Regions from separate parts of the Marinobacterium sp. xm-a-127 genome, predicted to be linked through region 1. Evidence: predicted binding sites of a transcription regulator. Region 1 holds the regulator's gene; each other region holds the start of a gene.

The links. The regulator FNR, encoded in region 1, switches genes on or off when oxygen is low (the NO sensors DNR and NnrR bind a similar motif). The targets are predictions, from matches to a motif close to TTGATNTANATCAA.
Region 2: the regulator FNR is predicted to act here: its motif matches at 4,036-4,049, upstream of XMA127_RS10345 (cytochrome ubiquinol oxidase subunit I).
Region 3: the regulator FNR is predicted to act here: its motif matches at 4,826-4,839, upstream of XMA127_RS06460 (YdcH family protein).

What each region holds. Positions count from the first base shown of each region.
Region 1 is NZ_WBYH01000002.1:79,515-89,910, reverse strand. It holds gene XMA127_RS04575 (hypothetical protein) at 1-88, shown strand, start outside; gene XMA127_RS04570 (SDR family NAD(P)-dependent oxidoreductase) at 85-570, shown strand; one part of gene XMA127_RS04565 (IS3 family transposase) at 623-872, shown strand; one part of gene XMA127_RS04565 (IS3 family transposase) at 872-1,698, shown strand; gene XMA127_RS04560 (hypothetical protein) at 1,748-2,116, shown strand; gene queE (7-carboxy-7-deazaguanine synthase) at 2,650-3,300, opposite strand; gene XMA127_RS04550 (recombination-associated protein RdgC) at 3,300-4,217, opposite strand; gene XMA127_RS04545 (thioredoxin fold domain-containing protein) at 4,317-4,721, opposite strand; gene XMA127_RS04540 (alpha/beta hydrolase) at 4,747-5,625, opposite strand; gene XMA127_RS04535 (adenine phosphoribosyltransferase) at 5,702-6,244, opposite strand; gene fnr (fumarate/nitrate reduction transcriptional regulator Fnr) at 6,258-7,019, opposite strand; gene hemN (oxygen-independent coproporphyrinogen III oxidase) at 7,141-8,526, opposite strand; gene XMA127_RS04520 (sulfite exporter TauE/SafE family protein) at 8,602-9,255, opposite strand; gene ccoS (cbb3-type cytochrome oxidase assembly protein CcoS) at 9,258-9,470, opposite strand; gene XMA127_RS04510 (heavy metal translocating P-type ATPase) at 9,477-10,396, opposite strand, start outside.
Region 2 is NZ_WBYH01000006.1:10,160-20,555, forward strand. It holds gene XMA127_RS10320 (exodeoxyribonuclease III) at 1-633, opposite strand, end outside; gene pyrE (orotate phosphoribosyltransferase) at 801-1,448, shown strand; gene modA (molybdate ABC transporter substrate-binding protein) at 1,452-2,231, shown strand; gene modB (molybdate ABC transporter permease subunit) at 2,224-2,916, shown strand; gene modC (molybdenum ABC transporter ATP-binding protein) at 2,913-3,995, shown strand; gene XMA127_RS10345 (cytochrome ubiquinol oxidase subunit I) at 4,141-5,709, shown strand; gene cydB (cytochrome d ubiquinol oxidase subunit II) at 5,712-6,848, shown strand; gene cydX (cytochrome bd-I oxidase subunit CydX) at 6,861-6,965, shown strand; gene cydD (thiol reductant ABC exporter subunit CydD) at 7,039-8,724, shown strand; gene XMA127_RS10365 (amino acid ABC transporter ATP-binding/permease protein) at 8,721-10,331, shown strand; gene XMA127_RS10370 (GTP-binding protein) at 10,344-10,396, shown strand, end outside.
Region 3 is NZ_WBYH01000003.1:100,887-111,282, forward strand. It holds gene XMA127_RS06435 (SbcC/MukB-like Walker B domain-containing protein) at 1-650, shown strand, start outside; gene XMA127_RS06440 (hypothetical protein) at 905-1,255, shown strand; gene XMA127_RS06445 (DUF3422 family protein) at 1,266-2,612, shown strand; gene XMA127_RS06450 (BolA family protein) at 2,614-2,931, shown strand; gene aroA (3-phosphoshikimate 1-carboxyvinyltransferase) at 3,456-4,733, opposite strand; gene XMA127_RS06460 (YdcH family protein) at 4,904-5,140, shown strand; gene XMA127_RS06465 (5'-nucleotidase C-terminal domain-containing protein) at 5,321-7,222, opposite strand; gene XMA127_RS12060 (HupE/UreJ family protein) at 7,384-8,457, shown strand; gene XMA127_RS06475 (glycine zipper 2TM domain-containing protein) at 8,516-8,980, shown strand; gene XMA127_RS06480 (VOC family protein) at 8,980-9,378, shown strand; gene XMA127_RS06485 (YecA family protein) at 9,400-9,978, opposite strand; gene recQ (DNA helicase RecQ) at 10,078-10,396, shown strand, end outside.

The DNA.
Region 1 (10,396 bases):
ACTTAAAAAGCTTGAAGATATTGGTCTTATAAAGCGCATTGGTGGCCCCAGAAGCGCTACATACCAGCTAATTGATGATAATTCATGAAACATATTTTAATCACCGGTGTATCCCCTGGTGGAATCGGTTACTACTGTGCTTTACGTTTAAGAGAGCTGGGTCATAACGTTGTTGGGACCATACGAAACAATGAAGATGCTGAAGAGTTAGCATTAAAAGGTATTCCTACAGTCTTCATCGAGATGTCTGATTATAGAAGCATTCAGAGTGGCTTTAATGCAGCGTTAGAACTCTTGGATAATCGTATCGACGTTCTATTTCAAAATGCAGGGTTTGGCCAAGCAGGCTTCGTAGAAGACCTACCCGTCGAAGCGTTTGAAGAACAGTTCAAAGTAAATGTTTTCGGATTGCACCATCTCAATACGCTTGCCATCCCTCACATGAGACAACAAGGAGAGGGGCGAATTGTCATTCACAGTTCTGTACTAGGGTTTGTTGGTATGGCGTGTCGTGGAGCCTATGTCGCCAGTAAGTACGCCCTTGAAGGTGACCTCTCCCCCAAAAACTAGACCATGACCTCGATGAGATTTCCATTTAACCTAAAGGGATGGAGATCTCGATATGAAGAAGCGTTACACCGAAGAACAGATCATTAAGGCGATCAAAGAGCATGAGGCAGGAGCCAAGGTAGATGACATCTGCCGTAGGCTAAATGTATCAGCTGGAACCTTTTACAACTGGCGAAGTAAATATGCTGGTCTTGAGGTTAACGAAGCCAAACGCCTTCGTGAGCTTGAAGCTGAAAATAATAAACTCAAGAAGCTTCTAGCGGAGAAGTTACTTGAGGTCGATGCTATGAAGGATGTTCTCTCAAAAAAGTGGTAAAGACCGCTCAGCGTAAAGAGGTGGTCACACATCTGATTGAACATCATAACTTAAGTGAAAGAGCTGCTTGCAGACTGGCTTGTTTAGGCAGATCGAGCTTTCGATATGTGGCCACGCCAACTGATGATTCAGCACTTCGGGATCGGCTAAAAGAACTGGCTGCAAAGCAGTCAGCTTACGGTTATTTGATGTTGCACAGTCTTCTTAAGACTGAGGGACTAGTCATTAACAAGAAGCGTACATATCGCCTCTATACGGAAGAAGGACTTCAGGTCAGAACTAAGAAGCGTAAGAAGCTAACTCGTCCTAGACAGCCTCTAGAGGTGCCTACTGAAGTAAATCAGCGTTGGTCCATGGATTTTGTAGCCGACCAATTAGCTGGCGGACGCAGATTTAGGGTTTTGAATGTTGTCGATGACTATTCAAGAGAGATGGTTGGGCAGTTGGTCTCTATATCAATCAGTGGACGACAAGTTGCCAGATTCCTATCGGAGCTGATTGAGTCACGTAGCAAGCCTAAAAAGATTATTTGTGACAACGGAACAGAGTTTACTAGCAAGGCGATGTTCTTTTGGAGCAAAGAGACAGCTGTGCAGCTAGGATTTATTCAGCCAGGCAAACCCACTCAAAACGCTTTTGTTGAGAGCTTGAATGGCAAATTTAGAAACGAATGCCTAAATCAGCATTGGTTTAGAACGCTGGATGAAGCAAGATATGAGATCGATTTATGGCGAGATCATTACAATAAAGTAAGACCACATAGTGCACTTGGCTATGTGCCACCAGAGGAATTCGCTAAGCGTGCTGCTTAGCAAAATCTCATCGAAGAAGTGGTACTAACTAAGGGGAAAGGTCAAAGGCATGGTTCAGTCGATGCGAGTTGAGATGAAAGGCAGCGGAATAGAGTTCAGTCTCCTTAATACAGGTCCAGTAGAGAGTCGATTCAGAGCGAATGCTTTAAAAGCCTTATTGAAGTATGTGAATGTCGAGCACTCTGTTAACAAAGATATTTACAATGAAACTGTGTTACCACGCCTAAATAAGCCTGATCATGAGAGCACTGGAAACTACCCACAAGAATACGTTTTTAAAGCGCTAGACCATGCCATCAATGCACGAAAACCCAAAGCGAATTACTTTATTACCCCTCCTACAAAGGCCCTTTACTGGTTAGAAAAGTTGCTTCCGAAGTATCAGCTTGATCGTTTGCTAAGAATAGTGGATCGATAAATCTAAGTGATGTTACTAGTATGAGAGCAAAGGGATTCATCAAGGCTTTAGTTTAGTTCTAGGAAGAGTAAGTCCGTATCAGTAAACCCCAGATCCTTGTCATTATAATTTGAATATCAAGCTTAATTTGAATTTAAATATTAGATTGCACTAATATATATCCACAGCCTTCTCCAATGCACAGTTTTAAATTCAAATCATGTTGATACCAGTATCAAACTTAGTTTGAAATAACATAATTCTGCATCAGTGTCGCCAAAGTACTAACTTAAGTTCTATTTTCGACATTATGATCAAGTTAGGCCCAAAATAGACAATTTAAGATTACATTGCCAATGTAAGTTATTGTTTATTATAGGCTTAATGGTATTGGTTAAATTTTAACCAATTTTCTGCTTTTACCTTTTAATGACGCTTTAGTTCACCTTTGATGACTCTGTGCACAGGGTTATCCACAGATAATGTGAGCACACTTTGCTAGCCCCCATGGTTACTGGGGTGGTCGATTTTAGAGAATTAAAGGTTAAAAACGATCAGTCGATGTCAAGGATTTTGTGGGTCTGAATGCTCAATTTCCATTGAGGATTTTGCATACAATATTCGATACAACGTGCACGATTTTCAAGCGCGTTTTGGTCATCCAGGGGTTGGATGTAGAAGTGTTCGAAGCTTAGATTTTGGAACTGTTCTGGCTGTGCTCTGAGCTCTTTTTGCGGGTAGACCAGCTTCAACTCGTGGCCCTCTAAAAGAAGAATCTCGGAGCTCCCTTTGGGGCTGACACAGACCCAATCGATTCCGTTTGGAAGCGGTAGGGTGCCGTTGGTCTCAATGGCGATCTCAAACCCTTGGTTATGTAGAGCATCGATCAGATCGCTGTCCATCTGCAGGGCAGGCTCGCCCCCGGTGATGACGACAAAGGGTTGTCCTTGCTTAGGATCTGGCCAGAAGCTAGCGATCCTTTGTGCCAGGGCTTCGGCGGAGGTGAACTTGCCGCCGTTTTGACCATCCGTACCCACGAAATCGGTATCACAGAATTGGCAGACTGCAGCCACTCGATCGGCTTCACGACCACTCCAAAGATTACAACCGGTAAAGCGACAGAACACCGCAGGGCGTCCTGCGTGAAAGCCTTCGCCTTGTAGGGTGTAGAAGATCTCTTTTACGGAGTAGGTCTTTGCCAAAATTAAGCCTCTTCTGCCTCACCGCCCAGGGCTTCCAAAAGCTCAGGGAGTAGGCGGGTAAATTCAATGCCCAACAGGGCTAGATCAGCATCCAGTGCCAGTGCTTCGTCCTCTTGCTCGCGGTCGCTCTGTTGCTCTTGGTACTGATCCGTCATTTTAATCGAGTGCAGGGTTAGATCCGAGTGCATGACAAACTGCAATTGATCACGCCACACCAGTTCTAGGCGCTCTGCTAACATGCCTCCGCTAAGGTGCGCTTGGATCTCTTTATCTGTCAGGTTTTGGCCTTTAATCTTGATCTGGCTGCTGGTCTCTAGAGGATCGGTAAACTCGGTGACAGCACCCAGTTCAAGTGCACGGGGTAGATCACGGTTCTCTAGTAGCCAGTCGCTGAATACTTTGTTGGCAGGAAGCGCGGTCGAGGTCAGTTTTACCGATAGTGACCCTAGATCTTCACGCAGTGTGCTTAGCAGCTCTTCTGCGCGCTTAAAGCTGCTGCCTTCCACAATCAGTAGTTTATGGTGAGGCGCAATAAGAGCACGTGTGGTTTTACGGCGTGTAAATGCGCGTGGTAGCAGTGTCAGAGTGATCTCGTCCTTAAGCTGCACCTTCTCTTTACGGTAGACCTTACGATCTTCGGTCGCCTCTATCTGTTCTACCTTCTCGTTGAGCTGATCTTTGATCACGCTCGAGGGTAGGATCTTCTCCTCTTCTCGCAGTGAGATAAGGTGAAAGCCGTGACTGGTCAGTACCGGTAGATCGATGACACCTGGCGCCACTTTACCCCAACCCACTGAACGTGGTTCTGCGCCTTTGCAGGGTACGAAGGGTCTGGCTTCTAGCGCCTCCATCAGTGCGGCTTCATTGAATGAATCACTGGGAGAAAAACGGTACCAAATAGCGTTACGAAACCAGAGCATAAAACCTCTAAATGCGGATTAGGTGAAGGGGCGCTATTATGTTGCTCTGATAGAAGGGATGCAAGCAGAGAGCCCTCTGCTTGCGGTTAGTTTCTGAGCTTAAAAACTGTTACGAGCCGATTTAATCGCTTCATCGATGTAGTAACCGTAGAACTCTGGCGTGTTCACACCGACGATCTTTTTAGCGCGAGTCTCGCCCTTTGCATCGACAAATAGAATGGTCGGGGTGAAGCGTCCACCCAAGCTTTTAGCAACCTGTTCAGCCGAGCCCGTTGAGCCATCAAAGTTGATAACGGGAGTAGGGTTGCTCAGATCCAGTACCTGAATAGGGGGTGCATCGTTCGTTTGTAAAAGAGGTTTTAGGAAATCCTCTTTGACGGTAACACAGAAGGCACAGCCATCCTGAGAGACCAACAGAACAATTACTTCGTTAGGGTTCGCTTTACCAAGCGACTGAAGATCCGTAGCTGTCTCAAGCTTTACCTCGGCTTGGGCGCTTATCATAAGGCCCAAGCTGAGAAGAAGTGCGCTACAGGTTTTCGATAAAATCGACCGCATATTCCACCGCCTCGTCGGCAAACAGATCTAAGAAGAAGTGATCTGCATCCTCAACGACTACTAGTTCAATGTTCTCTTTGTCGATACTTTCCATCTTTTCAGGAAGATCTGCAACCACGGTATCCAAGCTGCCTGCGATGACTAGAGTAGGGATGTTCGTCTCTTTTAACACTGTGGGTGTGTCGTACTCTGGGTAGTTGCCGTAGTAGCTTAGGACGGCTTCAGCCGACGCACCGCTGTTCTCACAGTAGATGACGCTGATGCCATCGATTATCGCTTTAGGGTCCATGCCCTTAGCTTTCTCTAGAATCGGCTCGATGGGCGTTTCATAGCGTTTGCCATAACCCTCTAACGTCTTGCCGTAGTCCCAAGTTGCAGGTGCTAATAGAACTTGGCCTTTGATCTTATCTTGGTTAGCTGCAGCAAATTGAGCCGTCTGGTTGCCGCCACGTGAGTGACCCATTACCCAACGATCGCCTGCGCCCTGTCCATCCAGCCAAGTCTGCCAAGCATCCATTTCAGCCAGTGCTTGCTGCATGGTGTGTTGAGCCGGAACGGTACAGTCGTACATCGCTGATTCGCGGTTATCCAATCCATAACTTAGGTTGATGGCTAAAGTAGAGATGCCGTAATCGACCATCTGTTCCTGCACGTAGCTGATGATCTCCATCTCGTTGTGAGCCAGGGTGCCGTGCGTCAGCATTAGGACACCGTCTGCTAAGGATTTATCAGCAGCCAGTTCAAGATTGCCGTTGAGTGTTAAACCCTCAAAAGGAATCTGAACCTGTTCAGCCTGTGCAGTTGCTGCCATAAGTGATGCAGCGAGTAGGGTGGTCGATAGTCGAAGCATTTAAAACTCCATTAAACTTAAAATTTTTATCGTTTCTAGGTATAAAAAAACCGAGGTGGCTAAACCTCGGTTTCTATTAGAGACCGTCGTAGGCCAGTAAGCAGTATACGGGGACGCCGGTGTCTTGGATTTTTTGTGATCCGTTAAGGTCTGGCAGGTCAATCAGCGCTGCTACCTCAACAACGCTAGCCCCTAGACCGTTGATCAGTGTGCAGGCCGCCAGTGCTGTGCCCCCAGTGGCAATAAGGTCATCGATCAATACCACTTTGTCGCCAGCGGTAACGGCATCCTTCTGAATCTCCACGGAGGCTGTGCCGTACTCTAGCGTATAGTCTTGGTGAATCGTTTCACCGGGCAACTTGCCTTTTTTACGAACCAAAATCAGAGGCTTGTTCAGCTGGTGCGCAATAATCGCACCAAATAGAAAACCTCGAGCATCGATACAGGCTATGTGGGTAATATCCATCTGCATGTAACGATCAATAAAGGCGTTTGCGACCATGCGAGAGGCACGTGGATCTTGAAAAATCGGCGTAATATCACGGAACAGAATGCCAGGCTCTGGCCAATCTGGAATAGAGCGGACAACCGATTTTACATAGTGCTCGTCGTAAGACATTAAAGATCCTTATTTAACCGTGGTGTTGATTGCACTCTGGGCTGGGTGCTTCACCAGCCGCATCCAGCAGCGCTGCTTGATCAAGAATTTCCAGCTCTTTACCTTCAACACGAATCAGCTCTTGTGAAGAGAAGCGTGTAAAGATTCGACTGACCGTCTCGACCGCTAGGCCAAGGTAGTTGCCTATTTCGTTACGTGACATCGAAAGTCGGAAGGATTGTGCAGAGTAGCCACGCAGGGCATAACGTTGCGACAGCTTGAAAATAAAGGTTGCGATACGTTGTTCAGCCGTCTTTTTAGAGAGCAGCATCATCATCTGTTGGTCATCGCTGATCTCGTGGCTCATAGAGCGCATCACAGAACGACGCAGCTCTGGCATTTGACCTGCCAGATCGTCCAAGCGTGAGAAAGGGATCTCACAGACAGTGGTCGTCTCAAGCATCTTAGCCGACATTGGGTAGCTGCCTGAATCGAATCCGGCTAGGCCAACCAGTTCACCTGGGAAGTAGAAACCGTTGATCTGCTCTTCTCCCTCAGGGTTTACAGAGTAAGTTTTTAACGACCCCGCACGAATGGCGAACAGTGACGTGAACTCTTCACCCTGTCTAAACAGGAAGTCGCCCTTGTGAAGTGGTTTGCTCTTATCAACGATATCGTCGAGGCGAAGCGCCTCTTCGTCGTTTAGAGAGACAGGCAAGCAGAGTGTACTCAAGCTGCAGGTGTTACAGCTTACCTGGCCGATGCTGGCGAGTTTGATGTTTTTGGTGTCAGACATAAGGGCTCCTTAGTTGCCTGACAGTATATCCAAAAGCGCTTTATTGACCCAAGTCAATTTAGATAAAAAAGTGGACTTTTTAACGGTCCACTTTTAGTGAAATTTACTGTGCAAAATCGGATTAGATGATTTTAGAAAATCGCTGTTCTGAGTGATCGATATAGGCATCAAAGGTCATGCAGATTCGACGAATCAACAAACGCCCAGCGGCGGTGACATCCATTCCATCCTCTCTTAAATGAATCAGGCCATCCTGTGCCATCGGCTCAAGCAGTTTTAATTCGTTAGCAAAATACTCTTTAAAGTCGATATTGAGCGCTTTGGATTGATCGGCAAAATCGAGTTGGAAGTCACAGATCAGGCGGGTAATCACCGCTCTGCGAATTTTGTCATCCTCATTGAGGCAGTACTCTTTGGTTAATGCTGAGCCCTGAGATTCAATATCTTGCGTGTAGCGCTCAATGTTAGGGCTGTTCTGTAGGTAGTAATCGCCAATCTGACTAATCGATGAGACGCCCAAACCAATCAAGTCACACTGTGAGTGAGTGGTATAGCCCTGGAAGTTACGGTGCAGCGTTCCATCATCTTGGTGTTGTGTCAGTGTGTCGTCTGGCAGAGCAAAGTGATCCATACCAATGTTGCGGTAGCCCGCTGCCGTCAGCTTCTCAATACTTTGATGGTGAATCGCAAGTTTAGTGAGCGCGTCGGGTAACTCATCGGCATTGATACGACGCTGTGGTTTAAAGCGCTCGGGTAGGTGAGCATAGTTAAATACCGAGAGACGATCGGGTCGTAGCTCTAGAATTCGGTCCAAGGTCTCGGCAAAGCTCTCTTCAGTTTGCAGCGGCAAGCCATAGATTAGATCAACGTTGATTGAGCGAAAGCCCAGTTCACGCGCCTCTTTAAGCAGGTCCGTTGTCATCTCTAGGGATTGCACGCGGTTTACCTTGATTTGAACCGCTTCGTTAACATCCTGAACCCCTATGCTGATGCGGTTGAAACCCAATTCACGCAGCAGCTTTAAGCGGTCTTTAGTCATTTCACGAGGATCGATCTCAATGGCGTAGTCACCTTGATCGTCATCACGCAGTTTAAAGGCCTCTTTTAGCGCCTGCATTAAACGAGCGGTCTGCTCATCATCAATGAAGGTGGGTGTGCCGCCGCCCCAGTGAAGCTGATCCACTTGAACGTCACTGCCCAGTTCAGTGCTACGCAGTTTAATCTCTTTTAACAGCGTCTGAAGGTAGGGTTCTGCACGGGAGCGATCTTTTGTGACCACCTTGTTGCATCCGCAGTAGTAGCAGACGTGCGCACAGAAGGGGATGTGAATATAGAGTGATAAAGGCTTACGACTGTCGCGCTCACTGATCGCTTTAGAGAGCGTTTTGACACTGTCTGGGGTGTCAGTAAATTGCAGTGCGGTTGGGTAAGAGGTGTAGCGAGGACCTGCTAAATCATAACGGCGAATCAGGTCGGTATCCCACTGGATGTTGGTCTGTTGCAGCACAGTAATATTCCTTAATCTTCAGATGTCAGAATATTATGCAATAATAGGGAGTTATGTGTTGATACGGGTCAACCGCTACGCGCTTAGCAGTGTCCAAATGCCCATCAGTATCAACAGTAGCCCCGAGAGTTTGCGCACCAATGTGTGGGCGACCAGCTCGCGTAGTTGTTTAGCCAGTAGCCCAGTGGCGAGCATGGCTGGCAAAGTGCCCAAGCCAAAGCCCAGCATGAGTAGAGTGCTCTCTGCAACGCTACCGGCGGCCGATGACCAGATTAAGGTGCTGTAGACCAGACCGCAAGGTAGCCAGCCCCAGCCAATGCCCAGTACTAAGGCTTTAAACGGGGTGTCGGCAGGCATAAAGGGTTTAAGAAGAGGCGCTATCTGTTTCCACAATAGCGAGCCAGCCTGTTCCAGTTTCGTTAGGCCAAACCACCACTGTGCGATGTAGAGGCCCATGCTGATCAGTAGAAGGCCTGCAATCCAGCGTAGCGCAAAGGCTATCTCTGTCTGTTGTAGGGTTGCACCTAACAGACCAAGAATGGCACCCGCTGCACAGTAGCTAGCGATACGTCCAAGATTGTAGCTAAACAGACCTAATAGGGAGTTGGCTCGACCTGTTCCACCTATACTGAGACTCGAGGCAAGTCCACCACACATGGCTAGGCAGTGTGTTGTGCCAAGAAGGCCAATGATGAATGCCGAGGTGAAGCTAAGAGAGGCGGGCAGCATGCTCAATCTTTTGGTGTTTCAGAGGATGGAGCTTCAGGCTCTTTTTTGACGCGCGCGTCTTCAGGAATCATATCTTCATCATCGTCGTATAGAATGCGATGAGCAGGGGACTCTAGGTCATCAAATTGACCAGAATTAACGCTGTAGAAGAAAGCCCAGGTCGCAAAGGCTACCAAGATGATCGCGACAGGGATAAGTAAATAGACGATTTCCATAAAAACCTACAGCTGTTTGGTTAGACGAAGGGCATTGCCGACAACAATCAGCGAGCTAAGGGACATGCCAATAGCCGCCATCCAGGGGGCAATAAAACCACTTGCTGCTAAGGGTAGCGCGATTAGGTTGTATAACAAAGCCCAGCCAATATTTTGACGAATGATGTTTCGTGTTTTACGAGCCATGTTAAGGGAGCCAGGGATGCGTCTTAGATCAGAGCTGACCAACACAGCATCAGAGGATGTTTTGGCAAGGTCTGTCGCGCCGTTCATCGCAATAGAGGTCTGCGCACCGGACAGAACGGGAATGTCGTTGATACCATCGCCAATCATCAGGATGCGTTCACCGTTGTTTTGCATCGCCTTTACACGAGCTAGCTTATCTTCTGGCGACAAGTGCGCTTCAACATGATCGATCCCTAACTCAGAGGCGATGCGTTGTGCATTCGCTTCGCGATCACCGGTTAGCATGCCAACAGGTAATCCCAATGCTTGGATCTGCTTAACCGCTTCAATAGCCTCAGGTCGAAGTTGATCGTCAATCGAAAACCAGGCGAGAGGGCCGGAGCTATTACCCATCAGAAGAAAAATCCCTGTCCCTTCTGGGTGAGTGGGAGGTTGGTTTCCAAAGAGTTCGGATACAAACCCGGGTTTACCAATACGATAGGTGTTTCCGTTAATCGTTCCCTCTACGCCTCTACCCACATGGTTAGTGGCCTCTTCAACAGAGTATTCAAAGTAGGGAGCAAAAGCGGACGCGATGGGGTGCTCTGAGCGGCTCTCAATTGCTGCCGCTAGTTGATTGAGCTCATCAACGGACTGCTCACAGAGAGGGGTGGTCTCACGCAACGTCAGTTTGCCGGTGGTCAGTGTGCCGGTTTTATCAAAGTAGACGGCCGTGCACTGTGCCAAACTCTCTAATACAT
Region 2 (10,396 bases), on a different contig from region 1:
ACGGGCACGGTTGTAGTCTGGCCACCAAGTGTATTCGCGATCCGCTTTTGTACACTCACGCATTGTGTCGACGTAGCCCATTTCACCGAATAGCTCCTCCATGAACTCACGCTCTTCTGGAAGGAATCCAGATACGGTCTGATTGGCATACCAGTTACTCAAGTCGACCGGTTTGTGCGCAATTTTCATGCTACCGGCGAAGATGAATTGACGACGCTTGCGAAGAGTCTTCTCAAAGTGACTTTCAAATTGCTCAATGAACTTCTCTTTCTCTGCTTGAGCGTCTGGTCCTTTGAGACCCGATGGCACATTAAAAGAACCGACGCTGAATCGTTCGAAGTCAGCCTGAATATAACGGCCTTGGAAATCGCACTGTTCAAAACCTAAGCCGGTCATAATCGCTTTAGGTAGATGGCGGGTGTAGATCGCTACACCGCTGTAGTCATCATCAAAGGCTTCAAAGAAGTAGGCTTCGTAACCCTCAGGGTGGTAGCGAGAATCATCTAATTGATACTCACGTGCACGAATGTTTTGCAAGCAGACAACATCCGCATCCTGCTTAACCATCCAATCGAAAAAGCCCCGATCAGCGGCTTGAACAATGCCTTGAGTATTAAAAGTAATTACGCGCATGAGTTCGAAGCGCTCCGTATAACTATTGTTGTTAGACTAAAGATTGCAATTGTAGCGATAGATTCATAAAAACGGAATTTTTTAAAGCTGAAAGAAGTTGGTTTGGGAGTTGAACTCTGTTCAGGTATCCTACGCGGATTAAACCCAGTTCTAAGGATTTCACTATTATGCAAAGCTACCAGCGTGAGTTCATCGAATTCGCAATCGAAAAAGGCGTTCTTAAATTTGGTGAGTTCACCCTAAAATCGGGTAGAACTAGCCCTTACTTTTTTAACGCAGGCCTTTTCAATACCGGTGATGCCATAGCAAAACTGGGTCGTTTCTATGCAGCGGCAATTGAAGACGCGAAGATCGATTACGACGTCATGCTTGGGCCTGCTTACAAAGGCATTCCCCTTGCAACAACGACCGTCGTTGCACTGGCAAATGATTTCGGTAAAGACGTTCCTTATGTTTTTAACCGCAAAGAGGTTAAGGATCACGGTGAAGGTGGCAACCTAGTGGGCGCACCACTCGCTGGCCGTGTTCTGATCATCGACGATGTCATTACCGCGGGTACCGCTATCCGTGAGGTGATGACGCTGATCGACGAAAATGGTGCAACACCAGCCGCCACGGTGATCGCACTGAACCGTATGGAACGAGGTACAGGTGAGCTTTCCGCCATTCAGGAAGTTGAGCGTGACTACAACATGCAAGTTGCTAGCATCATTTCCTTAGATGATCTCGTTGAGTACCTTGAAGAGCAAGGTGGTCGTGATGCTGAGTTAACGGCCATTCGAGCCTACCGTGACGAATACGGAATCAGCGCATAACTTATGCAGTTTAAAGCAGTCCTACTTAGATCAATACTCACGCTGAGTCTGGCTGCTTTTGCATCCTCACAAGCCGTTGCAAACACACTTACTGTGTTTGCAGCAGCGAGCTTAAAAAATGCGATCGATGAGATCACAGAACATTACGAGGCAGACCATTCAGACTCGATTGTTGTCTCTTATGCGGGGTCTGCCACCTTAGCACGTCAAATAGAGATGGGCGCACCAGCCGATATTTTCATCTCTGCCAACACTGCCTGGATGGATTACCTATCTGATAGGGCGCTAATTAATGAACCGACTCGCTTCAACCTTGCCAGTAATCAGTTGGTACTGATAAGTCATACTCCAGACGCAAAACTCACCCTCACCAGGTCGCAAGAACTGCTCGATTGGCTGGACAATGAATACCTGGCCATGGGTCTTGTGGAATCTGTACCTGCTGGCATTTACGGTAAGCAAGCACTTACTTATTTTGATCTTTGGGACCCCCTTAAGCAGCAAGTCGCTCAATCAGACAATGTGCGGTCTGCACTTGCATTAGTTGCTTCAGGTGAAGCACCTTTAGGGATCGTCTATCACTCGGATGCGGTGGCTGAACCCAAGGTCTCAATAGCTGCCACCTTCCCTACAGAGTCCCATGACAGAATTCTATATCCGGTTGCGGCTGTTACAGAGAGTGATAAATCAACCGCGGCATTTTTAGAGTTTTTGCGCTCAGAGCAGTCTAGGGCGATACTAGAGCGCAACGGCTTTTTAATGGATTCGCAACAACGTGACTGATTGGCTAGGCCCCAACGAGTGGGCGGCAGTTCTCCTATCAATTAAGGTAGCTTTTTGGGCAACACTGCTTAGCCTGCCTGTGGCCATTGGCGTTGCCTATCTTCTGGCGAAAAAGGAGTTTGCAGGGAAACAGCTTCTCAACGGAATTGTCCATCTACCCTTGATCTTACCGCCCGTTGTAACGGGTTATCTGCTGTTAATGACCTTCGGAAAACGCACGCCTGTCGGATCATTCCTTGCTGAGTGGGGAATTGAGTTTGCTTTCCGCTGGAGCGGTGCCGCATTAGCAGCAGCCATCATGGCTTTTCCATTACTGGTTCGCGCTATTCGTCTCTCCATTGAAGCCATTGATCCTAAATTAGAGGAAGCGGCCGCAACCCTGGGTGCCTCAAGGCGCTGGGTGTTTATCACCATCACCCTACCTTTAATGCTTCCTGGTGTGATCGCCGGCTCCGTTCTGGGCTTTGCCAAAGCGATGGGTGAGTTTGGAGCCACCATCACCTTTGTATCGAATATTCCAGGTCAGACTCAGACACTCCCTTCGGCTATCTATGCGTTTCTTCAGGTACCCGGTGGTGAAAGCTCTGCGACCAAACTGGTGATCATCTCTATTATCATTGCGATGAGTGCACTTCTTGCCTCTGAATGGCTGTCACGTCGTATGAGCCGGAGGTTGCAGTCATGACACTGTCAGTCACTTTGCAGCAGTCGATGCCAAACTTCTCGCTTGATATAGCCTTTGAAGCCCCCAGTGGCATCACGGTTCTATTTGGCGAGTCAGGTTCAGGGAAAACCACCACAATCAATGCGATAGCCGGCTTGCAAAGCAACAGCCAAGGCCGCGTCACTCTGTCCGATCGGGTGTTATTTGATAGCGCTTCAAACACGAGCTTAAAGCCCTATCAACGCAACATTGGCTACATTTTTCAAGAGAGCCGACTCTTTCCACATCTGACAGTAGAGCAGAATCTAAATTACGCGAAACGCTTCAATAAGGTCGACAAAAGCGTCGATTTTTACCAGATCGTCGAACTTTTAGGTATAAAACCCCTACTTAGGCGAACGCCAAATTCACTCTCTGGTGGTGAAAAACAGCGTGTTGCGATTGGTCGTGCGTTATTAAGCGCACCAGATCTTATTCTGGCCGATGAACCCCTTGCAGCACTCGATGGCGCCCGAAAAGCGGAGCTACTCCCCTACTTCAAAAAATTAAACCGGGAATTGGGTATTCCTATGCTCTACGTAACCCACTCACCCGAAGAGGTATTAGAGCTGGCTGACCATGTCATCGCACTGGAGCAGGGCCGCATTGTGACTCAAGGGCCTGCGCGAGAGGTGATGGCCAACAGCAAGGTCGCGCGAACCGCCAATCGTGCGATCAAGTCGACACTGACAACCCAGTTAGTGGCACAACACCCCGATGGACTGTCCGAGCTTCAAGTGGCCAGCGAAACACTCTATGTGCCGACCCTTGATGCACCCATAGGTTCAGCGGTCTGCCTTGAACTGGTCGCGAACGATCTAATCCTATCGACCGCAAAAGTGGCAGGCATCTCTGCCTTGAATCAGGTTTCCGGAAGGGTTGAATCCATTGAAACGACTTCATCGAGTGATGTACTTATTAACGTGTGCATTGCAACAGATATCGTCTCAACACACATCACCAAACGCTCCCTTAACAATCTAAACCTCAAGATCGGCGATCCCTGCGTTCTGATCATAAAATCGGTCAACATCTGCCCCTCTAACCGCTGCCAAGGTTGAGATTTTCTCAACTAGTCGTGAGCATTTATCGTTAAGACTTTAGATATATATCAATTACTTTTGACTATATAACCGATTACAATTCTGAAACTTTGTGCAGTGCACATAATTTTTGTGCTTAATTTGTCTACTGGAGGCATCCCCGATGATTTCAGAATCGGTTGTGGAACTATCGCGTTGGCAGTTTGCTATTACCGCGATGTATCACTTTCTATTTGTACCCCTGACCCTCGGTCTATCCTTCCTGCTGGCCATCATGGAATCTGTCTATGTCATGACCGGCAAGCAGATCTACCGCGATATGACCAAATTCTGGGGTAAGTTGTTCGGTATTAACTTCGCGCTAGGTGTGACCACCGGTTTGACCATGGAGTTCCAATTTGGAACCAACTGGGCCTACTACTCGCACTACGTGGGCGACGTCTTTGGTGCACCGCTGGCGATTGAAGGTCTGGTAGCCTTCTTCCTTGAATCCACTATGATCGGCCTGTTCTTCTTCGGTTGGGATCGCCTGAGCAAGGTACAGCACCTTGCTGTGACCTGGTTGGTCGCACTGGGCTCTAACTTCTCTGCGTTGTGGATTTTGATCGCCAACGGTTGGATGCAGAACCCTGTTGGGGCCTACTTCAACTTTGAAACCATGCGCATGGAGATGGACAGCTTCGCGGAAGTCCTGCTAAACCCAGTGGCGCAGGTTAAGTTTGTTCACACTGTCTCTGCAGGTTATGTAACGGGCGCTATCTTCGTTCTAGCCGTCAGCAGCTACTTCATGCTGCGTAACCGTGACATTCCATTTGCACGTCGTTCATTCGCGATCGCTTCAGCCTTCGGTTTAGCCTCTGCGATCTCTGTCATCGTGTTAGGTGACGAATCTGGCTACGAAGTGGGCGAAGTGCAGAAGGTTAAATTGGCAGCGATCGAGGCGGAGTGGGATACACACCCAGCACCTGCAGCCTTTACCGTTGTCGGCCTTCCCAATGAAGAGACCATGACAACTGACTACGCTCTGAAAATTCCGGGCGCCTTGGGTCTAATTGCAACCCGCTCCTTGGATGAGGAGGTTACCGGTATTAAAGATCTAGTGGCTCATGCTGAAGATCGCATTCGCAACGGCATTGTCGCTTATGGCCTTCTAGAGAAACTGCGTAACGGTGAAGACACTCCTGAAAATCGTGCTGCGTTCTCTAAAGTCAGCGTTGATCTGGGCTACGGTCTGCTGTTGAAGCGTTACACGCAGGCGGTTGTTGACGCGACCGAAGAGCAGATCAAACTGGCGGCTCGGGACACCATTCCACAGGTGGCTCCGATGTTCTGGACCTTCCGTGTCATGGTCGGTGCAGGCTTTACGATGCTGCTTCTATTTGTCCTAGCCTTCTACTACACCGCTAAGCGTAAGGCTTACCAGACACGTTGGTTGCAGTGGTTCGCACTGCTCTCTCTACCGCTTCCTTGGATTGCCAGTGAGATGGGTTGGTTCGTTGCTGAATTTGGCCGTCAACCTTGGGCGATCGGTGAAATTCTTCCGACCTATGTCGCAACCTCTCACCTAACTGAGACGGATCTGTGGATGAGCTTGGCGGGCTTTATTGGACTCTACACTCTGTTCTTGGTCATCGAGATCTACCTGATGGTGAAATACATCCGCAAAGGCCCAAGCGCCTTGCAGACTGGCCGTTACCACTTTGAACAGAACACAGCGACTCAAGGAGCTTAATGATGTTTGATTACGAAACGCTTCGACTTGTTTGGTGGCTGCTGGTTGGTGTACTGCTGATTGGTTTTGCCATTGCAGACGGCATGGATTTGGGTACTGCTATGATGATCCCTGTATTGGGTAAAACGGACACTGAGCGCCGCGTCATCATCAATACCATCGGGCCTCACTGGGACGGTAACCAGGTGTGGTTAATCACTGCCGGTGGTGCCATCTTTGCCGCTTGGCCACTGGTTTACGCAACAGCATTCTCTGGCTTCTACTGGGCCATGCTACTGGTACTGTTCGCACTATTCTTCCGTCCTGTCGGATTTGAGTACCGCTCTAAGAAGGACTCTGTCGCTTGGCGTCGCAACTGGGACTATGCACTGGCAGTGGGCTCGTTTGTTCCATCACTGGTCTTTGGTGTGGCATTCGGCAACCTATTCTTAGGCGTGCCCTTCTACTTTGACGAGTTTACCCGCCCAATCTACACCGGTTCTTTCTGGGCTCTGTTGAACCCATTCGCCATTGTCTGTGGCCTAGCCAGCGTGGTAATGCTTGCTCTGCAGGGTGCAACTTGGTTGCAGATGCGTGCCGGCGGTGAGGTTCAAGGCCGCGCTCAAACTATGGCAACTCTGCTAGGTCCGGTTCTAACGGTACTCTTAGCGGTTGCGGGTGCATGGTTGTACTACGGTATTCCTGGTTACGAAATCAGCTCTGCTGTCGTGGGTGATGCTCCTTCTAACCCGTTGAGCAAAACCGTAACGACCACTGACAACTGGTTCGGTAACTACACCGATTACCCAATCCTTTGGACATTGGTAGCGGCATCTGTGGCACTCCCTCTGCTAACAAGCTTAATGGCTAAAGCGGGTAAAAGTGGTTTTGCCTTTACGTTGAGCTCACTGGCGATCGCAGCGATCATTCTTATGACCGGTTTCACCCTATTCCCATTCGTGATGCCTTCATCGACTGATCTAGCCAGCGCTCTAACGCTGTGGGATGCGACGTCGAGTGAACTGACACTTGAGATCATGTTCTGGGTGGCTCTGTTCTTTGTACCGATCATTTTGGGTTACACCTTCTGGGGCTACTACAAAATGTGGCGTCGAATTGAACCTGAGTTCATCGAACAAAACAGCGTTTCAAACTACTAGGAGATTAAGAAGATGTGGTATTTTGCTTGGATCCTTGGCGTACTCCTAGCCTGCAGCTTCGGCATCATCAACGCGATGTGGTTGGATGCTGAAGAGGAGCAGCGCGCAGACGATTAATCTGTACGCTCTAGCTGTACGTAATCAAGGGGCTTTCGAGCCCCTTTTTTTGTAAACCTTAGTGAGTGTTAAGTTGGCCAGACAACGAAAATCCAACCCGACCGCAATCCTCGATCAGCACCAGTTTGATCTGAAGGGTTCCATGCGCCTATCCCTGCTATTGGGCGTGATTCAAACGCTTTGTACTATTGGATTCGCCTACTGGGTAGCTCTGCTAATCGATCAGCTATTAACTCAGGGGAGCTTAGATCACAGTCCGCTTCTTTTGGTCGCTGCGGCCTTCCTCATTCTTGCCGTTAAAGCGGCTGCATCACTCTGGCAATCGACTATCAATCTGCGCAACTCAGTCACCATCCGCGATCGCTTGCGAGAGCAGATTCTTAGCCTCAGTTTTAAAACCGGCATCTCCCTCTGCCCTGCTTTTAAGCCGGCACAGCTGGCCAACCTACTGACCAGTGAAGTCGACAAGCTCAAAGAGTATTACGCTGAGTTTAGAATTCAGAAACAAATGGCTGTTTGGACTCCCGTTTTGATTCTAATTGCCGCTAGCTTTGTGAACTGGTTAGTGCCGCTGATTTTGTTGCTTACCACACCTTTGATACCGGTCTTTATGATCATTGTCGGTAATAAAGCAGGTGAAGCGTCACGCAACAACTTAGAGCAGCTCAATCGGTTGGGTCATCTATTGGAAGATCGACTTCGCAACGTTGATCTGCTTCAGCAAGAGAGAGCCGTCGATAGAGAGACCGAAGCGTTGCATCATCAATCGGATCAGTTCCGCATTAGCACGATGAAAGTTCTGCGTTTGGCGTTTCTGTCCGGTACGCTGTTGGAGTTTTTTGCCGCGATCAGCGTGGCACTGGTCGCAGTCTATTTAGGACTCTTCTTTTTAGATAAATACTCTCTCGGTGCTTGGGGAACAGACATCAGTTTTGCTGAGGGTGCCTTTCTATTGATGCTAGCTCCCGAATACTACTTACCCCTGCGTAAGATGGGCTCGCTATACCACGCAAAATCGAATGCAAGGGCGGTCGCCGAGCAAATTGAGCAACTCAAACAGGCCGCTGAACAGTCAAGGGTAGTTAGTGAAGCTTCACAATCAGGTTCTTTTAAAGCATCGATAAAAATCAAAGGCCTAGTATCAGGTAGTGATCAAGCCATTCATAAGCCAGTCTCTGTGGAGCTTAAAGCAGGTGAATCACTTCTGATTGAAGCACCTTCAGGCACAGGAAAAACGAGCTTACTCGATACCCTAGCAGGGCTTCGTCCCCCACTATCTGGGGCCGTATCTGCTGACGAAATAACAATCGAACCCTACAACAACCCTCACTGGCAGCAGACCATTGGGTACATAACCCAGCACCCAGAACTGATCTATGGATCGTTAAGGGACAACCTCTGCTTAGGTAAGAGTTACTCTGATGATGACATTTGGGCTGCCCTGAAATCGGCTCAATTAGAAACCGTCGTTAAGCAACTTCCGCAGGGTTTGGACTACTTCATAACTGACTCTGGACACTTTCTATCGGGAGGTCAGACACAACGTCTTTCGATTGCGCGAGCGCTTCTGCATCGACCTAAACTACTGCTTCTTGATGAACCTGTAGCGAACTTAGATATCGATACAGCAGAGTTGTTTATGAGTGCGTTACGACAGTATGTTGAGCAGGGTGGGATGATCATCATGGCCAGCCATCGTACCAATCAGTTTACCTTCACCCAACAGCTTACCTTAGCTAAGGCGGAGGTAGAGGCATGAAACGACACTACTGGTCTCTACTGCTCGCAGAGCGGGGCGTCTTTCTTCTCGGCTTAACCCTATCCATTGTCACTGCATTTGCCGGCATCGCTCTACTGGCTGTATCAGGCTGGTTCATCAGTGCAGCGGCTTTAGCCGGTGTGACGGCAGCCGCCGCTCATGCATTTAACTTTTTCACCCCCGGCGCCATCGTTCGTGGTCTCTCCATTGCCCGCACAGCTGGTCGCTACGGGGAGCGATTGGCCAATCACGAAGCAACCTTTAGGCTCATATCGACACTAAGACGAGATATCTTCTCTCGATTAGCCAACAGCCAAAACATCAGCGCCCGCATGAATCGACACGACAGTGCGAGTCAGATGTTGCAGGATATTCAAAACATTGAGGGGATCCATCTGCATTCGCTCGTGCCAGCAATTACCGCTCTCTTTTCCGCCCTTGGGTTTATTCTGGTCACGGCTCTGTTTCTGCCCGGTCTAGCGATGGCCAGCCTGCCATTAATCCTCCTAGCATTAGCTGGAATTCCTTGGCTCTATGCTAAAGCGGTTCTGGAGCCAGAGTCTGAGCTTCACCTAAGTCGAAATGCTCTTTGGTCCCGCGCAAGTGGTATCTTCTCAAGTTTGCGCCTGCTCACCCTATCGCAGCAGCTTGAACATGAGGGCAATAGGTTGCGCCAGCAAAGCCGCCAGTCGGATCTATTCGAACTCCAAGCCTTAAAGCGCCAGCAACTCATCAACCTTCTATCACAACTGATTAATTTATCCTTGGTCGGTTTAACACTGTTCATGGCTCTGCAAGCCTATCTCTCTGGGGAGCTGGCCGGCGCGTTAATCTTTATGTTCTTGCTGTTATCACTGGGAACCATTGAGGTGTTTGCCGCTGCTAACGGTGCTATCTCGCACCTTCTATTGGGACAACGCGCTTTAATTCGTTTAGGTAAAAGTAGTGAAAACCAGCAAAACTTCGAAGAAAAACGCACTCTTTGCATAGAAAAACCCTCTTTCGGTATCTCAATCAAAGAGCTCTCTTACGCTTATGAGGGGAGTGCACAGAGCGTCTTCGAAGCGCGCTCTGTCGACTTTAATCAACTCGGTTTGAACTGGATTGCCGGACAGAGTGGCCGCGGCAAAACCACCCTACTTCGATTAATTGCCGGCGAACTTGAGCTACAGCAAGGCAGCCTAATCGTTGAAGGTACCCCCTTATCTCACATCGCTTATCTACCTCAACGAGTACAGATTGTTCGCTCCACACTGCGTCACAACTTAGACTTCACTGGCCAACGAAGCGACGAAGAGATTATCAGTGCACTGCAAACAGTAGAGCTAGGCGAATGGGTCGAATCACTGCCCAAGCAACTCGACACTTGGATTGGTCCTGGTGAATGGGAGCCATCTGGCGGTGAGTTAAAACGCATTGGTTTGGCACGTCTGCTTCTGAAACAGGCTGACATCCTTCTATTAGATGAGCCCTTCGCTGGAATGGACGCAGATCTACAATCCACCATCGTCAATAGGCTACGAGATCTTTGGCAGCAAAAGCTGGTTATTCTGGTGTCACATGATCTTGAGCAACGGGCTTCGCAGGACGCTTTGCACCAGCTGTAGTGAGATATTGTTATGAAAACCCCTATTACACTCCTAACAGGCTTTTTAGGCAGTGGAAAAACCAC
Region 3 (10,396 bases), on a different contig from region 1:
CACCTAACCCTGAGTTGAAAGACATTCTTGAGTTGGTTGAGGCCTATACGCAGCTCGATTCTGCCAATGTGGGCTCGTTGTTTGATATGAAGTTTGATGACAATGCGCAGCACAAGGATGCTCTAGAACGAATTCACGAAGTACTTAAAGATGAAGGCGAGAGCAGTCTGCTTCAGGACTACCGTAACTTCTACAACTTCGAGTTGGTGGTTAAAGATCTTGACGGCAATCGTAAGACAACCCTGTCGCAGCGTATCAAGACCGGTTCCGGTGGTGAGCACCAGGTACCGTTCTACGTCGCGATGGCGGCCGCCTTGGGTGCGACCTACCGCCTAAAAGAGGGTAGTGATGGTAAGCCTGTTGGTGGCTTCAGCCTGTCGGTATTCGATGAGGCGTTCAACAAGCTGGATTCAGAGAACACCGTTACCTCGCTTGGCTTCATGAGTGATTTGGGTCTCCAAACCATTATTGCTGCGCCGGATGAGAAGTACTCTCTGCTCAGTACTTGCATGGATACTATCATTAACGTCTGTCGTGACGGTCGTGTGGTCGACATTGATGTCGAGTTCCCAACGGATCTTGGTAAAGCGCTATTGGCGTCTGATCACCCTTACAAGGTAATGGCAGAAGAGGAAGCGGCGGAGCTTTAACAAATAGCGTCGCGGCCTCAATGAGACCGCTCCAACAGGTATTAATCGAGGCCTCTTAAGATCGCTCCAACAACTTAAGTGTCGGAACCTTATCGAAGATGAGGCGATCGATTGCCCGAAAAGGGGACTGGCCCAGGTCAGACCCCTTTTTTTTGTTCCTTTTCCACTCAGCGAAATCTACTAGTGCTCCCTTTGTGCAACTGCGGTATAGTCAGGTTATATGGTTATAAGTAAATCTATGTATTGGAGAGTCTATGCGTTTGATCAACCGCTCGGGTATTAGCATTAAACCCAAGGCTCCTTTTCATGAGTGGCTTTTGGCGGGCTCAGAAGAGCCGGTTCCTTCACTAGAGGAGCTGCGCAGTGAAGCCAACCTCTACCTCTTTGATGAGGTCGATTCTGATGAGGATTTCACCTCAGAGATTGAACAGCACTGGTTGACGATCTTTGAGAACGAACTCTCTGCCTGGGATGAGTTTCAGGATTTTTGGCCCAAACCGCTCTCGCTTGATCTCTTTAAGAGTTGGTTTGACATCGATTTACAACTGATGAGTTTTGATTTGAGCGATCAGCCCCTGATGCGGGCTAATCTGGATATAGAGTAAGGAGTCTCTGATGGTTGTCGCACAGCAGCAACACGGATTGGAATGGCATGAAGACCGTGATTGGCTCTATGACGAGCTGCACTCGCGCCCGTTCCAGCGCATTTCAGGGGATGCCAGTATTACCCACATTGCGGTGCTGGCAAACCAACAGGAGCGTGCCATTCAGAGTCAGCACATCCAGCGCTTGCTAGATACCCTCAACATCGAACACGACGGAGTGGATCAGGCGTGTAATATCTACACAGCGGGCGATCTGCGCATCCGTTGGGAGCAGCATCTCGAGTTTACGTCACTGACCATCACCGATTCACGTGAAGGGGTAGCGTCGACACAACCCTTTTTCACAACGGCGTTGGATCGACTGCCAGACGGCTGGTTAAGTAACTACCCAGGTAAAGCGGTAGCAGCTTTTCATATGCGCATTCAGAACATTCAGGGTGATGAACTACCAGAGCCCAAAGATGTTCGCTCTCAGCTCGATGATATGCAGATGATCGGCAGTCTGCCACAGAATGGTGCAGCACAAATCTGGACGACATTTAGAACGCACAGCGACAACTTTGGCCGTTTCCTAATCTTCAATAACAGCATGTCGAAAGGGCAGATGGGCCGAATGGTGCAGCGTGTAATTGAAGTTGAGACCTACCGTTTGTTAGCGCTGCTCGGTCTTCGCGAAGCGCGTAAGCTGTCACCGGTTGTTGCTGATATGGATAATCGAATGGCCGATCTGACGCGTCGCCTGTCAACGGGTGATAACTCAGATGACAGTCAGCTTTTGACAGAGCTCATCAACCTATCGGCCGATATTGAAGCTGAACGTGCGAGAACCACCTTCCGTTTCAATGCTAGCCGCTCATACCATGATGTTATGGCGGCACGATTGGATGAATTGCGTGAGGATGAGGTCTCTGGTCACCTGACCTTGAAAGAGTTTTTGATCCGTAGATTGACGCCTGCTGTGCGTGGCTGTGAGACCATGCACAATCGACTCGACGACCTATCGCGTCGTGTAAACCGCGCAGCCGATATGATGCGTACCCGAGTTGAGATGGCGATTGAGAACCAGAACCAAGAGCTACTGAGCTCCATGGATCGTCGATCCAAGATACAGCTAATGATGCAGCATACGGTAGAGGGTCTGTCGGTTGCTGCGATCAGCTACTACGCAGTTGGCCTAGTCAAGTACCTCATTGATGCGGTGCATGGTGCCGGTGTCGATTTCGATAAGAGTCTTGCAACTGGTGTCTCTGTCCCACTGGTGATTGGTGCGGTATGGTTCATTACTCGTAAAATTCAAAACCGATTTAAGAAACTCGCTGAAGTGAAAACCGAATCAACAGCGAAAGGGGATCAGTAAGGTGTCAGTAGAAGATCAGATCCAAACCCTTCTCAATGAAGGCCTTAATCTAGTTCACATGGAGTTAGAGAACGAAAGCCACATGCACGGTGGTAACCGTTTGGATACTCACTTCAAGCTCGTCGCCGTTAGCGATGATTTTGAAGGTAAGCGCCTAATTCAGCGCCATCAAACCATTTTTGGTCTGCTGTCAGACCTTATGCAAAACCCCATTCATGCACTCTCAATGCATCTATACACCCAAGCAGAGTGGGCCGAAAAGTCTGGTTTAGTTCCAGACAGCCCCAAGTGTATGGGTGGTTCAATGCACGATAAGTAGTGTTTCGGTGACAGGCCTTCAGCCTGTCATCCGCAGGTTAGCTTTACTACCTTTCTGGAAATCGCTGGGAAAGTGGATGTCAGGCTAAAGCCAGACACCGGTGCTAATAGCTAAATTCACATTAAGACCTATCGCGGCCTTTTCTAGACCGCTCCAACAATGTGCCTGACTCAAATCCCGTGCCAGTCGTCCACGTCCGATCGAGAGTGAGTACGATGGTTTTTCACGGTTAAGAGTTCAATGGGCTGAGGCCCGGATGGCCGAAGTCTGCAACGGAGGCAGGAGCCGACTTATTGCCATGGAAGGCATGTATTCCGTTAATGCAGGAGCAATTAACGGTTTGCAGTGTCCTATTGAACTTCAGTGAAAAATCATTGAACGGAGCGTGCCGCAGGCCGAGTGAGCGTGGTCAGTTTTTGCTTACTTTTTGCTGACCAAAAAGTAAGGCTGGCCGCCTTTAGGCGAGTAGAATGTTTTAAAGTAGAGGTGACAGGCTGAAAGCCAGTCACCACCTAAAGGGCAGGTTACTTCGTAACCTCAGCAAACAGATCAAAATACTCTGGGAAGGTTTTGCTGGTACAGCCCGGGTCATTGATGATGATCTCGCTGTTGCCGAACGAGGCGAGTGAGAAGCACATGGCCATGCGGTGGTCGTCGTAGGTATCGATCGCGGCGCTCTGGATTTCGGCTGGTGGTGTAATCTCGATGAAATCTTCGCCTTCCACCACTTCCGCACCCACTTTACGCAGTTCGGTTGCCATTGCGGCTAGGCGATCGGTCTCTTTGACGCGCCAGTTGTAGACATTACGAATGGCTGTAGGGCCTTTTGCGAACAGGGCGGTTGTGGCAATCGTCATTGCAGCATCGGGAATGGCGTTCAGATCCAGGTCTACACCGTTCAGTTCGCCTTTAGAGACCTCTACCCAAGTTGGGCCATAAGTGACCTTAGCACCCATCTTACCGAGCACTTCAGCGAAGGCTTTGTCGCCTTGTACCGATTCAGAACCGACGCCGTAGACGCGAATCGTTCCGCCAGCAATAGCCGCTGCAGCTAGGAAGTAGGAGGCTGATGAGGCATCACCTTCAACCATCACTTCACCGGGCGACTGGTAAGTCTGTCCGGCTCTAACGACAAAGCTCTGGTAGTTGTTGTTCTCGACCTCAACACCAAACAGCTTCATCGAGTGCAGGGTGATATCGATGTAAGGCTTAGAGACCAGCTCGCCATCGACAACGATCTCTAGATCCTGCTGTGCCATTGGAGCGGCCATCAGTAGCGCAGTCAAGAATTGGCTCGAGATGTTGCCTCGAATCGATACTCGTCCGCCTTTTAGCTGTTGAGCGTTAATCTTTAGTGGCGGGTAGCCTTCATCTTTTAGGTACTCAATATCAGCGCCAATTTGACGCAGAGCATCAACCAAGTCCTCGATAGGACGCTCGTACATGCGAGGTTCACCGGTCAGTGTGAACTCACCTAAACCAAGGCACAGTGCGGCGGTTAGTGGGCGCATTGCAGTACCGGCGTTGCCCAGGAACATCTCAGCACTTTGCTGCTTGAAAGGACCTGCCACACCGGTGACAACGCACGAGCGACGATCATCAGCTAGCTCATAAGAGACACCCAACGTTTTTAGTGCATTCAGCATGTGGGTAACGTCTGCGCTGTCTAGCAGGTTGGTTACCTTGGTTTCACCTTCCGCCAGTGCAGCTAGAAGAAGAATTCGGTTTGATAGGCTTTTTGAGCCTGGCAGTTGAACGTCACCGTTTGCAAAATCGCGAGGTTGGAGTGAAAGAGTTTCCATAATCTTAAAAGTGTAGTTGATCGCCAAAAAAGGATCGAAAAAGGTACAGGTAAACGTCTGTTAAGTCCATTGTTCAGAGAGATTCGTTTTAATTGATTTCAATCAATGGACGATGGAGAAGAGTAGGGCATATTAGAACCATCAACACTGTATGGAATTAGGAGTAAAAAATGATCGGAGAACACCACGATCTAGTTCATGAACTTCCAGAGTACCGCGAACGTATTCATGAGCTTAAAACATCAAACAACCACTTCTCTCGTCTGTTTGATGAGTACCACGAAATTACTAAGCAGGCTGAGCTTGCTGCAGCTGAAGTTGAACCGACCACGACCAGTCGTGAAGAGGAACTTAAAAAGCGTCGTCTTGAACTGAAAGATGAGCTTTTCAAAATGCTTCAGGGTTAACCCTTTTCATTGTCCTTTCGTTGCTTGAACGTTACCCGTCTTTTTAGGCGGGTTTTTTTTGCTTCAATTTTTTGTTGGAGCGATCTTAAAAAGGTCGCGATATTCTGAACTGCTATTTGTCCAGGTTTCTCATAGCAATAAAAAACCCGCACTAGGCGGGTTTTTTAATGGGGTAGGCTGTTATGCCCAATCACCTGGGTAGTCAGCGAAACCTGGGTTGTCAGAGACACCCACCACTTTAGGGTTGTTCACCTTAGGTAGTTTGATCACCATGTTCTCATCGCGTTCTGCTTTTAGGTAGTCAGCAATGATATCCCAGAGTAGTCGACCCTCTGGTGTGCGGTTAACAGTTGCCCAACCAGAGACGCTGTAGTTCTTGTCATCAGCAATCACTTCACCGTTGTCTAAGCGTACTTCAGAGATACGCTGGCCAAGTGGTTTGGTTGGATCGATGGTGTAGTCAAGACCACCCACGCGAACCATGTCGCCACCTGATTGTAGGTATGGATCTGGATCGAATAGGTTGTCGGCAACGCCTTCAAGCATCTCTTTGATCGCTTTACCAGTCATCTCTTGAACGTAAGTTTCAGAGTAGGTTGTTGCACACTGGCTCATGACATCTTCCATTGTGATCCACTCACCCTCTAGAGTAGTGGTACCCCAACGAACGCCGGCTGATAGTGCGATGTCTGCCTTGTACTCCCAACGAAGTGCGTTACAGATAACTTGGTCCCAAGTGCCCATGAAGTTACCGCGACGGTAAAGAGTACGATCCGCTTTAGCCAGTTTCTCTTGAAGAATCTCTTCGAAGGTTTTGCCGACACGGATTGGGTTGTTCTGCCACTTCTTGTTACGCGCTTCGATGATGTTCTCATCGTAACGACCTTGGCGCATCTGGTTGATGTACGCTTCCATCTCACCGTCAGCTTCAAGCCAATCAGAGATAACAGGTAGCTGTTTGTAAGTCATGTTGGTGATCTGGCCATCTTCGATCGAGAAGTCCATACAGCCGACAAACTTACCGTTTGAACCTGCGTTGGTTACCCAACATTCGCCACCGTCAACGTTCTTAACTTTGATCGGTTGTGGAACACCATCGTGAGTGTGACCGCCGAATACAGCATTCAGGCCAGGAACACGTTCAGCCATCTTGATGTCGACGTCCATACCGTTGTGCGATACAAGAACAACCGCGTCTGGCTGCTCCTCTTCACGGATCTGCTGAACAAGCTCGATCATCTCTGGTTCACGAAGACCGAAAGACCAGTCTGGGAAGAACTCTTTAGGGTTGGCGTTTGAGGTACGTGGGAAGGCTTGGCCTACTACAGCGATACGCTTGCCGTTGATCTCTTTAATCACGTATGGCTGGAACGCATGACCCGTATCTTCGTCGTACAGACCACGGCCATCGAAACGCTCAACCATTTCGTAGTACTCATCACCAAACAGTGAGTCTTCTAGTACTTTAACGTTCTGACCGATGAAGTCACCTTTGAACAGAGCAACGTTCGAAAGAACTTCCTCTTCACGGTAGGTGAACTCCCAGTGACCAACCATAACGTCGATGCCAAGAATGTTAGATGCCTCAACCATGTCGACACCACGTGTCCACAGTGAAGTACCCGATCCCTGCCATAGGTCACCACCATCAAGGGTTAGTGTGTTTTGGCGTCCGCCCGCTTGATCGCGTAGACGATCTAGAAGTGTTTTAACGTGTGCGAAACCGCCCGTACGACCGTACTTCTTAGCTTCTTCTAGGAAGTTAAGGTAGGTGTATGCGTAAGCTTCAGGAGAGTTCTCTGAAAGACCCATCTCCTTAAGGAAATTTTTGCCGACAACGTGTGGTGGACGACCAAATGCATCACCGACACCAAGGTTGACGTTTGGCTCACGGAAGTAGACAGGCTTTAGCTGGCCGTGAACGTCTGTAATGTGAAGGATACGAACATCACCTTCCATTGGAACATCATAAAATCCGCTTGGAGCAGTGTTGCTTGCTAGCGCGCGAGAAGTGTAAATTGCTGGTAGGCTTCCTGCTGCAGCAGCGGCGGCCATAGCCTTCAATAGTTGACGACGATTCATAGTTATCTTAGTTTCCCACTCTTCTTAAAGGGCCCACAGGCTGAAATCCACCAAAAGCACGCATGCTTATTACTAGAGACATACCAGTGAGACTAATTCCAGGCATTTTCGTTATATGCACATTAGTTACATCCTTATTCTACCCAGTTAGGGCTGATGTTGTGAAGCCTGCATTGATAGAGATCTCTGCAAATACGACTGAAGTGGTAGAGATTGAGATCCGTGCCAGCCTCGAAGCACTTCTGACCGGTATCAATGGACAGTATCGAAACACTCAAGAGGCGCCTAACTCAGATCAATACGACCATTACCGTGCAATGGAGTCGGCAGAGCTTGAGGCGGAGTTTAAAAAGTTCATGCCGACGCTCCTAGAGGGTGTTGAGTTGAAGCTTGATGGAACGCCCGCTGAGTTGCAGCTAAAAGAGCTAGTCGTGCCACCCCCAGGCTATACCAAGGTGCCTCGCAATAGTGTGATTATCTTGAAAGGGCGAATCCCCCGGGAGACTCAAAGTCTAACCTGGTACTACCCCATGGCGTTTGGCGATCATGCGACTCGAGTCAGACAGGTAGATGAGGCCAATAACGAGTGGCACTGGTCGTCACACCAGTGGGTAAAAGAGGATAAGCCAACTGAACCGTTCATGCTGAATGAGGTGTTTGCCAAACCGAGTTTTGCGCAGGTGGTGAAAACTTACACCCTAGGTGGTTTTCAGCACATTCTTCCCAAAGGGTTGGATCACATCCTGTTCGTGCTGGGTATCTTCCTACTGAGTCGTCGTTTAAAGCCGATTGCCCTACAGATTACGATGTTTACCATTGCCCACTCGATTACCTTGGCAATGGGTACTTTGGAGATTATTTCGATCTCGCCTCGTATCGTAGAGCCTCTGGTTGCGTTATCGATCGCCTACGTTGCTATAGAGAATCTCTTCTCATCCAAAATTAATCGTTTCCGTCTTCCCGTCGTGTTCGGTTTCGGTCTGCTTCATGGTCTCGGCTTTGCCACCATGCTGTCGGAGTTTGGGATGCCGACGGATGATTTTGTAGCTGCGTTATTAGCCTTTAATGTTGGCGTTGAGTTGGGCCAGCTCGCCGTGGTGTTGATTGCCTATTTTGGTGTCGCTTACTGGTTTAGCTCAGAGAAACTCTACCACCGTATTGTTGTGGTTCCGGCTTCACTGGTGATCGGTATCATGGGAATGATCTGGTTTGTTGATCGACTCGCCATTTTTTAATGCAGAATTCGTGCTTTCTGTCTAAGCTTAATCTATCAATAACGATTGGGAGTCTGTTATGCGAATGAATAGAGTGTTGATTGGTGCAGTGGCCGCAGTTGCATTAACTGGTTGTATGCAGCAGAACCTGCAAGGAACAGCCTACACCGCTGCCGATGCACGCCAGGTTCAGACGGTTGAGTACGCGACTGTCGAGCAGGTGACACCGGTGATCATTAATGGTGATCCTAACAATCCTGTTGGTGTGGGTGCTGGTGCTATTGTCGGTGGTATTGCAGGCTCAACCATTGGTGGCGGTAAAGGATCATCTATTGCGACGGTCTTGGGTGCAGTAGCCGGCGGTATTGCTGGTTCTAAAATCCAAGAGAACAGCTCACAAACTCAAGGGCAAGAGATTCAGTTGTTAATGGATAAGGGTGGTCGCATCTCCATCGTCCAGGGTGTGCAGAACAATCTCTTCTTCAGACCGGGCGATAAGGTTCGTGTGTTGCGCTCTGGCAATACCGTTCGTGTCAGCTATTAATGAAGCAGCCTAAGCTCAACTCGATTCATCACGCGGCGATTATCTGCAGTGACTACCAACGATCCAAGCAGTTCTACACAGAACTTCTTGGATTGACGGTATTGGATGAGAATTATCGAGCTGAGCGTGACTCTTACAAGCTTGATCTAGCGCTACCGGATGGTGGCCAGGTTGAACTCTTCTCAATGCCCGGAGCTCCGCAACGTTTGAGTTACCCTGAAGCTCAGGGGTTGCGCCATTTGGCCTTCGCCGTAAGCGATATTGAGGTGTGGGTCGAATGGTTGGCTGACAATGGGGTAGGGCATGAGCCGGTAAGGGTTGACCCTTATACCGGCAAGCGTTTTCTCTTTTTTGCTGATCCGGATGACCTGCCGTTAGAGTTGTACGAGCAGGCCTAACTGAATCCTTTGAAGAGAGGTCTACTTCTCTGGTGCGTTAAACTGTAGGTAGAGATCGATCAGGATTTCTGGGATCTGTTCACACATCTCTTCGCTTAACGCGCGATCTTTACGAATATCTTTTACTTCACCTTCATCGAATAGATCGGATGCGACCATAATCGGTAGTAGAAGGCCGGCCACCGACTCTTCGTCATCACTGAACCAGGCCTCTTCATTGCTGAAAACGCCTTCCATAAAGGCTTCAGCCCAGAGTGTGATCTCAGGAATCTCATCCTCTTCGTCAGTTTCAAGGCTGAGATCACAAGGCAGGTAGATTTCCTGATCGCTGTAGAGATCGTTGGCGATGGTAGAGTTCAATTTTCTCAACAGGTTCTCTATTTCTGCCTGTTGCTCTGCGCTACTCCAGTTAGGCTTCTCGTCGAAGATAAGCGTCATCCACGTCGACTCGTCGACTTTTTCAGGTGCGATATTAAGAGCGCATAAAAGCCCGTGTGCACCGACTAGATCAAGAGCGGTCTCTGCCACCGCTTCAGAGTCTAAAAAGTTCTCTAGTTGATCCAGTTCGTCTTCGCTAATTAGAGCTACACTTTGATTCATTACTGTTTTCCATAGATTGAATCTTTTAATTGTACCCCGATCTCGATTAAGTGCCTATGTTTGAGTGACTTAATCCACGGCATATCCGATAATGAGCGCATGATTGAACAAGCCCGCCATCAACTGTTACACACCTTCGGTTTTAATGAGTTTCGTGATCCGCAGCAGTCCGTCGTAGAGACCCTGTTAGAGGGGCAGGATGCACTCGTGATTATGCCGACTGGCGGAGGTAAATCCCTCTGTTATCAGCTACCCGCTCTTGTCAGATCGGGTGTTGGGGTGGTGGTGTCGCCGCTGATCGCTTTGATGCAAGATCAAGTCAGTGCGCTGTCACAGTTAGGTATACGCGCAGGTTGTCTCAATTCGGCCATCGATTTTAACCAGTTACAGGCCACAGAGCAGGCGCTGTTAAATGGTG